DNA from 2 places in the Cytobacillus sp. BC1816 genome. Region 1 is predicted to be linked to the other one. Evidence: riboswitches for the same ligand, from Rfam matches in the RefSeq annotation. Region 1 holds a riboswitch; the other holds the start of a gene.
The links. A riboswitch is a leader RNA that binds a small molecule or an ion and turns the genes downstream of it on or off. The one in region 1 is predicted to bind cyclic di-AMP.

Region 2: another riboswitch for cyclic di-AMP. It lies ahead of ACR42H_RS03440 (cation:dicarboxylate symporter family transporter); the one in region 1 lies ahead of ACR42H_RS17130 (potassium channel family protein).

The regions. Positions count from the first base shown of each region.
Region 1 is NZ_CP195611.1:3,378,690-3,383,643, reverse strand. Features, by position in the region: gene ACR42H_RS17145 (serine hydrolase domain-containing protein) at 1-238, shown strand, start outside; gene ACR42H_RS17140 (DinB family protein) at 300-824, shown strand; gene ACR42H_RS17135 (endonuclease) at 984-2,147, shown strand; cyclic di-AMP (ydaO/yuaA leader) riboswitch at 2,262-2,412, shown strand; gene ACR42H_RS17130 (potassium channel family protein) at 2,489-3,145, shown strand; gene ACR42H_RS17125 (TrkH family potassium uptake protein) at 3,192-4,562, shown strand; gene ACR42H_RS17120 (MarR family winged helix-turn-helix transcriptional regulator) at 4,648-4,954, shown strand, end outside.
Region 2 is NZ_CP195611.1:625,357-630,310, reverse strand. Features, by position in the region: gene ACR42H_RS03450 (SDR family oxidoreductase) at 1-710, opposite strand, end outside; gene ACR42H_RS03445 (DUF4256 domain-containing protein) at 891-1,451, opposite strand; gene ACR42H_RS03440 (cation:dicarboxylate symporter family transporter) at 1,741-3,000, opposite strand; cyclic di-AMP (ydaO/yuaA leader) riboswitch at 3,128-3,277, opposite strand; gene ACR42H_RS03435 (hypothetical protein) at 3,399-3,800, opposite strand; gene ACR42H_RS03430 (hypothetical protein) at 3,793-4,035, opposite strand; gene ACR42H_RS03425 (dienelactone hydrolase family protein) at 4,032-4,628, opposite strand; gene ACR42H_RS03420 (hypothetical protein) at 4,628-4,954, opposite strand, start outside.

The DNA of each region.
Region 1 (4,954 bases):
GTATACTGAAAAGCTTATGACCCCGCATGCAAAAGCAGATGAGAATGAGTATTACGGCTACGGATTATGGATCAGCAAGAAAAACGAAGCCATCTTCAAATATCACCTCATGGGATATGACCCTGGAGTCAGCTTTCATTCTGCCTATTACCCTGAAAGCGGGATAACCCTTGTGGTGCCATCAAATAAATCTTATGGGCCATTTACTGTAATGGAAGAAATTGAAAAAGACTTTTAGAGAAGCTTAGATACGACGTGTATGTTTGTTTCTGATCATCTGTTTAATAAGGAGCGGTTATATGAATTTTCATTTAAGAGAGGCTATTGAGATTCTTGAACGGACACCCCATACGCTGGATGCATTACTAAGCGGTCTATCTTCGGAATGGCTTAATGGCAATGAAGGGGAAGGCACGTGGAATGCTGCCGAAGTGGTTGATCATTTGATTGATGGCGAGGAGAAAAATTGGATTCCACGGCTGAAATTTATTCTGGGGGAAGGGGAAAGCAAGCCCTTCCCTCCATTTGACCGCTTTGCCCATTTAAATGTGTCAAAGGATCTATCACTTGAAGAAAAACTTGATGCCTTTAAGACCCTTAGAATGAAAAATTTGGCCACACTTAGAGGTATACCTGATCTGGAAATTCATTTCGAAAAGACAGGACTTCATCCAGCATTTGGTCCAGTGAGAGTCAGGGAATTGATTTCCACTTGGGCAGTTCATGACCTTACGCATATTTCACAGATTTCACGAGTATTGGCAAGTAGATACAGGACTGATGTTGGTCCTTGGATTCAGTATCTGGGCATTTTAAAAAAGTAAGCATTGCATCGTAGTTGAGTTTTGTAAATTCTGTGTGAAAAGTAAAGTTTTGGGACCAAAACCTCATGATATGGCCGAAGGTGTTCATTTATACTTGGAGAAGATTGTGGCTTTTCTGATCATTTATAAGTCCTTTCAAAAAAATATGGAGGCGAATGAATGCTGAATCATAAGAAAAAAGGCCTGCTGTTAACTTTTATTCTGGTTACTGTCATTATGATCGTGATGCAGCCCATTCAAAATTCTATCACTAGGGCAGCTGCCGGGGATGGATCCTGGTCATCACCTTATTCGGTTTCACAGGGAATCAATACTCAAAACAACACTTCCAAAACGGTTCAAGGCTATGTGGTTGGACAGCCGACTGCGGCAAATATGGTTATTTCCAGCGGGTTTCCAAATGATTATGCTTTGGCCCTGGCTGATAGTCCATCAGAGACCAGCACAGCCAGGATGCTTTATGTTCAAATTCCTTCCGCGTTTCGCTCAGCTTTTGGCTTAAAATCCAATCCATCTTTGATTGGAGAAAAAATTAAGGTAACCGGAACGCTTACCGCCTATTTTTCTCATCCGGGACTTAAAGATGGGACGGCCTTCGAACAAGCTGGTGATGGAACAGCCGATCCCGGCCCTGAACCAGGAGGATATTATGATGCTGCAAACGGAAAAACAGGGGAGGCTTTAAAAACAGCCCTCCATACTATCATTGATGACCACACGGAAATTTCCTATTCGAATGTATGGGAAGCACTGCGCGAGACCGATGAAGATCCTGGAAATCCCAATAACGTCATTCTTTTGTATACTGGCCGATCTCAGGGGAAATTTACCAATGGTTCTGGCGTCAATGATTGGAACAGGGAGCATGTTTGGGCTAAATCTCACGGGGACTTTGGAACTGTAATGGGTGCAGGAACAGACTTGCATCATTTACGGCCAACAGATGCTTCTGTAAATAGTTCGAGAGGGAATCTTGACTTTGACGATGGGGGCACCCAGCATTCAGAGGCACTGGGAAACTACTATGATTCAGATTCCTGGGAACCCAGGGATGAAGTAAAAGGCGATGTTGCGAGGATGATTTTTTATATGGCCGTCCGTTATGAAGGAGACAGCGGAGAAGTGGATCTGGAGCTCAACAATCTGGTCAATAATGGCTCTGCTCCTTATCATGGCAAAATGTCTGTCCTGCTTGAGTGGCATAAGGAAGATCCGGTAGACGATAACGAGCGGAGAAGAAACGAAATTATCTATTCTGATTACCAGCATAACCGCAATCCATTTATAGATTATCCCGAGTGGGCATCAGCAATTTGGGAATAATCTTTGGGAAAGCACTTTCCGTTACAGGGAGGTGCTTTTTATTTTACATACTATGTTAAAAAAAGATTGACAAGAGATTTCCATGGGAGTAATTTATACTTATTAATTTCATAGTAAACCTTTTTGCTGAATCATTATGAGCGGGGGAACCAATTTTGATAAACCTGGTTTATCTTGGGGTGAATCTTAGCATATTAAAGCTAAGAAGGGATACTCTCAATCCCTAATCCGACAGCTAACTCCGTAAGCCGAATCGAGAGAAGGGTTGATGGAAACCATTGGCCATTCTTTTTAAGAGTGGTTTTTTTGTGTTCATTTTCAAAAAGAAGGGAATTTCTTCAATGAAAAAACAGTATGCTGTATTTGGTTTAGGCCGCTTTGGCGGAAGTCTCGTAAAGGAATTTCATGAATTGGGAGTGGAAGTGCTCGCAATTGATGTCGACCAGGAGAAAGTAAATCAATACGCACAGTTTGTGACATATGCAGTTCAAATCAATGGCATTGATGAAGCTGCTATAAAGCAATCAGGGATTAAGAATATTGATCATGCATTTGTTTCATTTGGTGAAAACATTGAGTCCAGCATATTGACATCCTTGTTATTAAAAGAAATGGGGATTCCAAAGGTGTGGGCAAAGGCACATAATGAGTATCATGCCAGGGTGCTCGATAAAATTGGCGTCGATCGAGTTATCCACCCGGAGCGGGACATGGCTAAGCGGATTGCCCACCATATTGTTTCGGAAAAGATGATTGATTATATTGAGCTGTCTGAAGATTACAGTATGGTTGAGATTGTGGCCACCGATAAAATTGCCAGAAAATCTCTGTCTGAATTGAATATTAGGGCTAAGTATGGCTGTAATATCGTAGGGATTCAGCGCGGGAAGGAAATAATCGTTACTCCTCCAGCTGAAGAGGTCATTTTAAGGGGTGATGTCCTGATTGTAATGGGACACAATAAAGGGATTGGCCGGTTTGAGAGGCATGGAGTGTAAGCTTTTTCAATGATGTTTACCATTTTAATGAAGGAGATTATGGACCATGTACAAAGAAACCAGAAGGAAAAGAAGAATTGAGCGGCCCAGCACATGGATCAGGATGAATCCTGCACAGGCTTTGTCTATTGGCTTTTTAATTCTTATAGCAATTGGCACCCTGCTGCTTATGCTCCCTTTTTCAACTAGTGACAGGCATCATTTATCGTTTATTGATGCCATATTTGAAGCAACTTCTGCTGTATGTGTGACAGGTTTAGTCGTCGTCGATACACAAACAACATTTACTGTTTTTGGCCAGGTGGTTCTTATGGCTCTTATACAAATAGGCGGACTTGGTTTTATGACATTTGGAGTTCTCATTGCCATTATGCTTGGGAAAAATATTGGCTTAAAGGGAAGGCTGATGATACAGGAATCATTAAATCAGCTTACAATTGAAGGGATGGTCCGTCTCGTAAAATTCGTAGTGGCTTTTACTCTGATTGTTGAAGCAATTGGTGCCATAATTTTGGCTGTTCGGTGGGCTGAAGATTTTGGATTTCCGAAATCTTTATATTATGGGGCTTTTCATTCGGTTTCAGCTTTTAATAATGCCGGGTTTGATATTATGGGCGACTTTAGCAGTGTTACCGGTTATGCAGGGGACTTTCCTGTCATTTTGACGTTAAGCTCGCTGTTTATCATCGGAGGAATTGGCTATATCGTGCTGCTTGATTTAAAAGTCAATAAAAGCTTGCGGAAACTTTCTCTTCATACGAAATTGGTTTTGCTGATGACACTGATTCTAAATATATTAGGCACAGTTTTCATATTTCTTTTAGAATTCAATAATCCCGCGACAATTGGTGAATTGGGAATGAAGGAAAAACTTTTAGGATCTTATTTTCATGGAGTCGTTCCAAGAACAGCAGGCTTTAATTCGCTTAACACAGGTGAGCTGACAATGGGCTCTCAGCTTATTACCATGCTTCTAATGTTTATTGGCGGAGGATCAGGCGGAACGGCAGGAGGCATTAAAGTAACAACCTTTGCTTTAATCCTGCTTGCTGTCAGAGCCCTCATCAAAGAAGATGAAGAAGTTAATCTGATGGGCAGAAGAATCCCGAAGGAATTAATTTTTCGGGCTTTTACGATTACAGTATATTCTATGGGATTAATAGCTTTGGTTCTATTTCTTCTTTCTTTGACAGAAAATGCACCGCTGAATATGCTTTTATTTGAAGTTATTTCTGCTTTCGGCACTGTGGGGATGTCTCTTGGATTAACTCCGGAACTGAGTCCATTAGGAAAACAATTAATTGCATTCATGATGTTTGCAGGCAGGGTGGGTCCTTTAACTCTTGCATTCGCACTTGCAAGAAAAAGAGAAAAAGCTAATTTTAAATATGCTGAAGAGAAAATCATGATTGGATAAGTAAAGGAAAGTTATCTGGTGTATATGACAGAATTATTTAAATTCAATAAAATTTTCCACCAATAAAGAGGATAGGGGATATTAAATGAAAACCAGATTTAATGACTATATAAGCATTAAGATCCATCAAATAGACCTTACCTTAACAAGCTATATTAAGGATAAATTAGCCCACTTAAATATTGCCCCGGAGCAGAACCTGATTCTTATGCTTCTCTGGGAAGAAGACGGATTAAGCCAAAACGAAATCGCCAGGCGGCTGGACAAAGATAAATCCAACATTACCAGAATGCTGAGCAGTCTTGAAAAGAAAGGGTTTATCAAAAAAAGCATGAATAAAGAGGACAGCCGATCTCTGAATGTCTATCTAACGGAAAATGGCAAAAATCTCA
Region 2 (4,954 bases), 2.6 Mb from region 1:
CGAGCAGGATTGGTATTTTTCCCATCAGAAAAGGATTTATATAGTTTTCCAGTTAGAGATAAGCTTAAAACTTTATTTGGCTCATTATTTAGTTTGATTTTCAGTTCAGCCATTTCACTTAATGTCATAACATCTGGTCCGCCAAAATCCTCTGCTCTTCCTTGTGGTTCTTTATCCACTAAACCTATTAGATGATCAGCAAATTCACCCGCATCTACACTTTGACACTTAAATTTTCCCGGGACAATATATCTTTTAAGAAAGGGTTTGGATAGAAATAAATTATCTATAAAATGGTGGAACTGAGTGGCGCGTACGATTGTATGAGGGATAGAGCTCTTTTTCAGCAATTCTTCTGCTTCTAATTTTAGCTTATAATAGTTAAATGGTATTTCATCAATCCCAACAATTGACGGATAAATAAAATGTTTCACGTGCTGCGCTTTTTTTAATAACTCCTTAAAGCCTGAAACCTCTACACTTTTAGAATTTTTAATTGGGCTTGTTGCTGCATGAAGGATTACATCTGCATCTTTTACTGCTTCTTCTACTCCTTCACTTGACGATAAATCGCTATAAATCCACTCGAAATGTCCTATTCCATCAGGTTTTCTCCTAGAAGTTAATTTAACTTTATAGCCAGAATCTTTTAGTTGATTAAGCAAAGCTGAACCTAGTTGGCCTGTGGAACCAGTGACCAATATTTTCAAGTACGACACTCCCATTCTTATGGGTTTCCTTTATATTGTATTATTCAGATATTTGGTGCTATATTCGACTATACTGCCCGTTTTTACAAAAAGAGCCGCCGTAATGGCAGCGAAATACAGAATATGTTCGTTAAAGTGCAGTCTTCAGGAAGTCATCTCCCTAAAATTGCTGCAATGAATCTAAACCCTCAGCGAGCCGCGGAAACCCCTTGCCCCATAATAGGAATCGGCTCCATTGTGATATATAAAAACAGTGTCGTAGCGGCGGTCACAAAAGATAGCCCCTCCAAGTTTTCTGATATTCTCAGGTGTTTGTACCCAGCTCGAGGTTTTCTTATCGACATGTTCAAGCTCCTGAAGCTCCCGGTATTCCTCTTCTGTTAAAAGTTCAATGCCCATGGCCGCTGCCATATCCATAGCGCTGTTTTCCGGCTTGTGTTTTTTCCGTGCCTCCAGCGCTGCACGGTCGTAACAAACACTTCTCCTGCCTTTAGGACTTTCAGCTGAAAAATCATAAAATATGTATTCGTCCGTCTCTTTATCATGGCGGACAACATCCGGTTCACCTTCAGTTGCTTCCATTTCACTGAGCGACCACAGTTTTTCAGGATTAGCCTCGAGCTTCGCTTGTACATCAGCCCACTCCACACCTTCATGGCGGTGCATGTTTTTCTCAAAACGTACTTTCAGAGATTCCAGCAGTTCCTCACGCTGTTCTTGTGACAGCTCCATATTTCCCATTGCCAAGTTAACTCCTCCTAGTTTTTACTCCATTATAATATAATTATGACCTTAAGGGCTATTTGATAAAAGTGGAGCAGCATTAACTATTCATAAGCCACCTTTGGACTCTCTCACGTTGGTTTCCCGCTATTCTGTCCGAACTTGCTCCACCTTCGGACTCGTTCACCTGGTTTTCCCACATTTTTCTGTCCGAACCTGCTCCATCTTCCTCTCTTTTTGGAATGGCACAAAGAAACAAAAAAAACACTAACAAATACGTTTCCATTTGTTAGTGTTTTCCAATATATTATGAAGCTTGTTCAAATCTTTCTTCTGCTGGAGGGTTAAATTGACCTTCCCACTTAGCAATAACAATAGCCGCAAGTGAGTTCCCCACCACGTTAACGGCTGTTCGGCCCATATCAAGGATACGGTCGATGCCGGCAATAAAGGCAAGGCCTTCTGCAGGCAATCCAATTGTGCTGAATGTAGCCAGCAGCACGACAAAGGATACGCCGGGCACGCCCGCCATTCCTTTCGATGTAACCATCAGAACTAACATTAATGTAACTTGCTGTCCTATGCTTAATTCTATCCCAAACATCTGTGCAATAAATAAAGAGGCAATGGCCTGATATAAAACGGATCCGTCCAGGTTAAAAGAATAGCCTGTTGGAATAACGAAGGACGAAATATGTTTCGGGCTTCCCGCTTTCTCCATTTTGTCCATGATTCTCGGAAGCACCGTTTCAGAACTTGCAGTTGAAAATGCCAAAATCAATTCTTCTTTAATCATCTTCAATAATTTAAAGATGCTGAACCCGACAACTTTGGCCATTATCCCTAACACAACAAGAACAAAGAAGATCATGGCTCCATATACAGTAAGTGCAAGCTTGCCCAAAGGAATTAATGAGGCAAAACCATACTTGGAAATCGTTACACCTATTAAGGCAAATACTCCAATTGGTGCATACTTCATAAATAGGTTTGTCACATAGAACATGGCCTTTGCCGTACCTTCGAAAAATCTCAGTACCGGTTTTCCTTTATCCCCAATTGCTGCAATTCCAAGGCCAAATACAACGGCAAAGAAGATAATTGCCAGCATATCGCCTTCAACCATGGCTTGTACAGGATTAGTAGGTACGATATGCAAAAATGTATCTGCTATCGACTTGCCTTCCTGCTCTTTATTGGTTTCGACATAGCTTGAAATGTCACTCTGCTGCAGGCTGTCCATATTCAAACCGGCACCAGGCTGAATAACATTACCTGCAATGAGGCCAACCACAATAGCAACCAAAGTCATGCCAATAAAGTAAGTCAATGATTTACCGCCAAGCTTCCCGACAGATTTCAAATCACCAACACCAGCAATAGCAACAATAATTGTTGATAGTACTATGGGAACAACAATCATTTTAATTAAGCGGATAAAAAGATCGCCAAATGGCTGCAGGACACTTTGCGCCGTTTCACTTCCATAGAAAATACCGCCAACAGCGATCCCTAAAATAAGACCGATGAAAATTTGAGTGGCTAAACTTAGTTTAATTTTTTTCATCAATTACCCTACCTTCTTGTTAGTTTGATACGTGCTGCGCAGGCAAGGGAAACAAAGATGAGATCCTGATAAAAAAGAAAATCGACAAAAATGAGGGTTTTGTCAATTCACACTATTTCATATTCTCTTATGTTTCCTTAAACGCTGACGAGGTTAGCTTTCGGGTTAGGACTGCGGAAACAGTAAGCCCTTCCATAGTAGGATTCACCCCAAGCGGAAACTCCGCTGTAAATATTGGGTCCCCCGTTCTTAAAATAAGATTAAGCATAGATCACTAGATCATTATATTATTTCGAGATAATTTTTGTAAATAGTTAAGTTTTCCCGGCAAAATTAAATGGCCTCTTTAACACGCCAAAAAGAGCTGGAATTCAATGTTTTTTCTGCTCTTGCACTTGTTATTGGAAATCAATATTAATAGCAATGATAAATATAAGCACGATCACGGATAATGCTGTATTTACTGACCACCACCTTATTTCTGCCTTTGTCAGTACACGATCAATGATGAAAAAAGAGACAGCAGAAACAAGACTAAGTTCTTTTAAAACTGAACCAAATAGACAATGGAATAAAAAAGAGGCAATTTCACGATTTGTGCTAGCATTGAAAATCTTCTTGCTCAACCAGTCACTGAATATCGAAGTAATTACTCCATAGGTAACGACAAACAAAAAATTTAAATAATATAAATTAAGAAAAGCATTCATATCAAAGCCTGTTAGCACTGAAAAAATCAGTGCAAATAACACACTGCTAAGAATGGATGTTAAAATTTTTCTCCTTAAAATATTAGACATTTCCCACTTCATCCTTTATGGAGGCTGCATAATAAAAAGTAAATTTTATAAGTTGAAAATAAGCAAAACAAAAAAGGCATTTGGCTCCGCCTGCGCCAAATACAATGATAGCCACACATGCTATCCCCGCTAAATCTAAATTAGCATTTTTGTATGAAGAATATTGAACGTGCTTGTAAACTTTTATTAAAATTCCCTGGTGATAACACTCAAGGTTAGCATCATAATTCCTCAATCAATATGCAATAAAAAATCCAACGCTCTGCTAAATGCTTCTTGTTCTGATTTTGCATCATATCTGAAAGAATACGGATCACTGAATCCATGTTTTCCTGTGAATTTATGTACTTTAATATTCTTTTTTTCTAAGTCTAATAGTAACTCATCAACATTAAAAGACTGCTCTTCTTGCGGAAAGAATAGCATTATAGGACACTGGGGCGTTAACTCTAAATAGTCCCTAATCCTTGAACCGTAGTATCCAACTATTCCATCAACACATTCTTCCTCACTGCACAGCCAGGCAACAGTTGCCCCTATACTAAAACCAATGATATATATTTTTTCGTATTCATCTTTAACTTCTAATAATAAATCTTTAATTTTTTGGGCAGCTCTGTCGAAACCTGTTTGTTCCATAAAATGGCGATAAGCAGCTTCCTCCTGAAAGTATTCAAAAGGTTTCTCCCGCTCTAATAAATGGGGGCAGGTCACATCAAAACCCTGCTTTGATAATAATTCGCAAAAACTCTTTATATGTTGATTAATTCCATAGATTTCGTGGATTACGAGGATTAAAGAATTAGAATTACTCTGTCTTTCCATGATTATGACCCTTCTTCTCCATATTTCTTCTCCCATTCATCGATCCATTTTTCAAGATCATTATCTTGCACTTCTTCTGCTGTTTTGCCATTTAATGAATAACCCCATCCGCCCATAGTATCATCTGCTGGATATGAAATGCCGCCAATTACCTGCCCATCAAAAATGAAAACCCTAAGCTCAGCCTCTATTCCGTAAATTTTGCTTAATGGGTGATTTTTTACAATAAAAATTTCCTGAATAATATCTTCCTCAATGTATGGATCTGGTTGAACAGTCTGCCTGGCCCATATAGAAACGTGAGGCATATCAGTAAGTTCCTGCCTTGA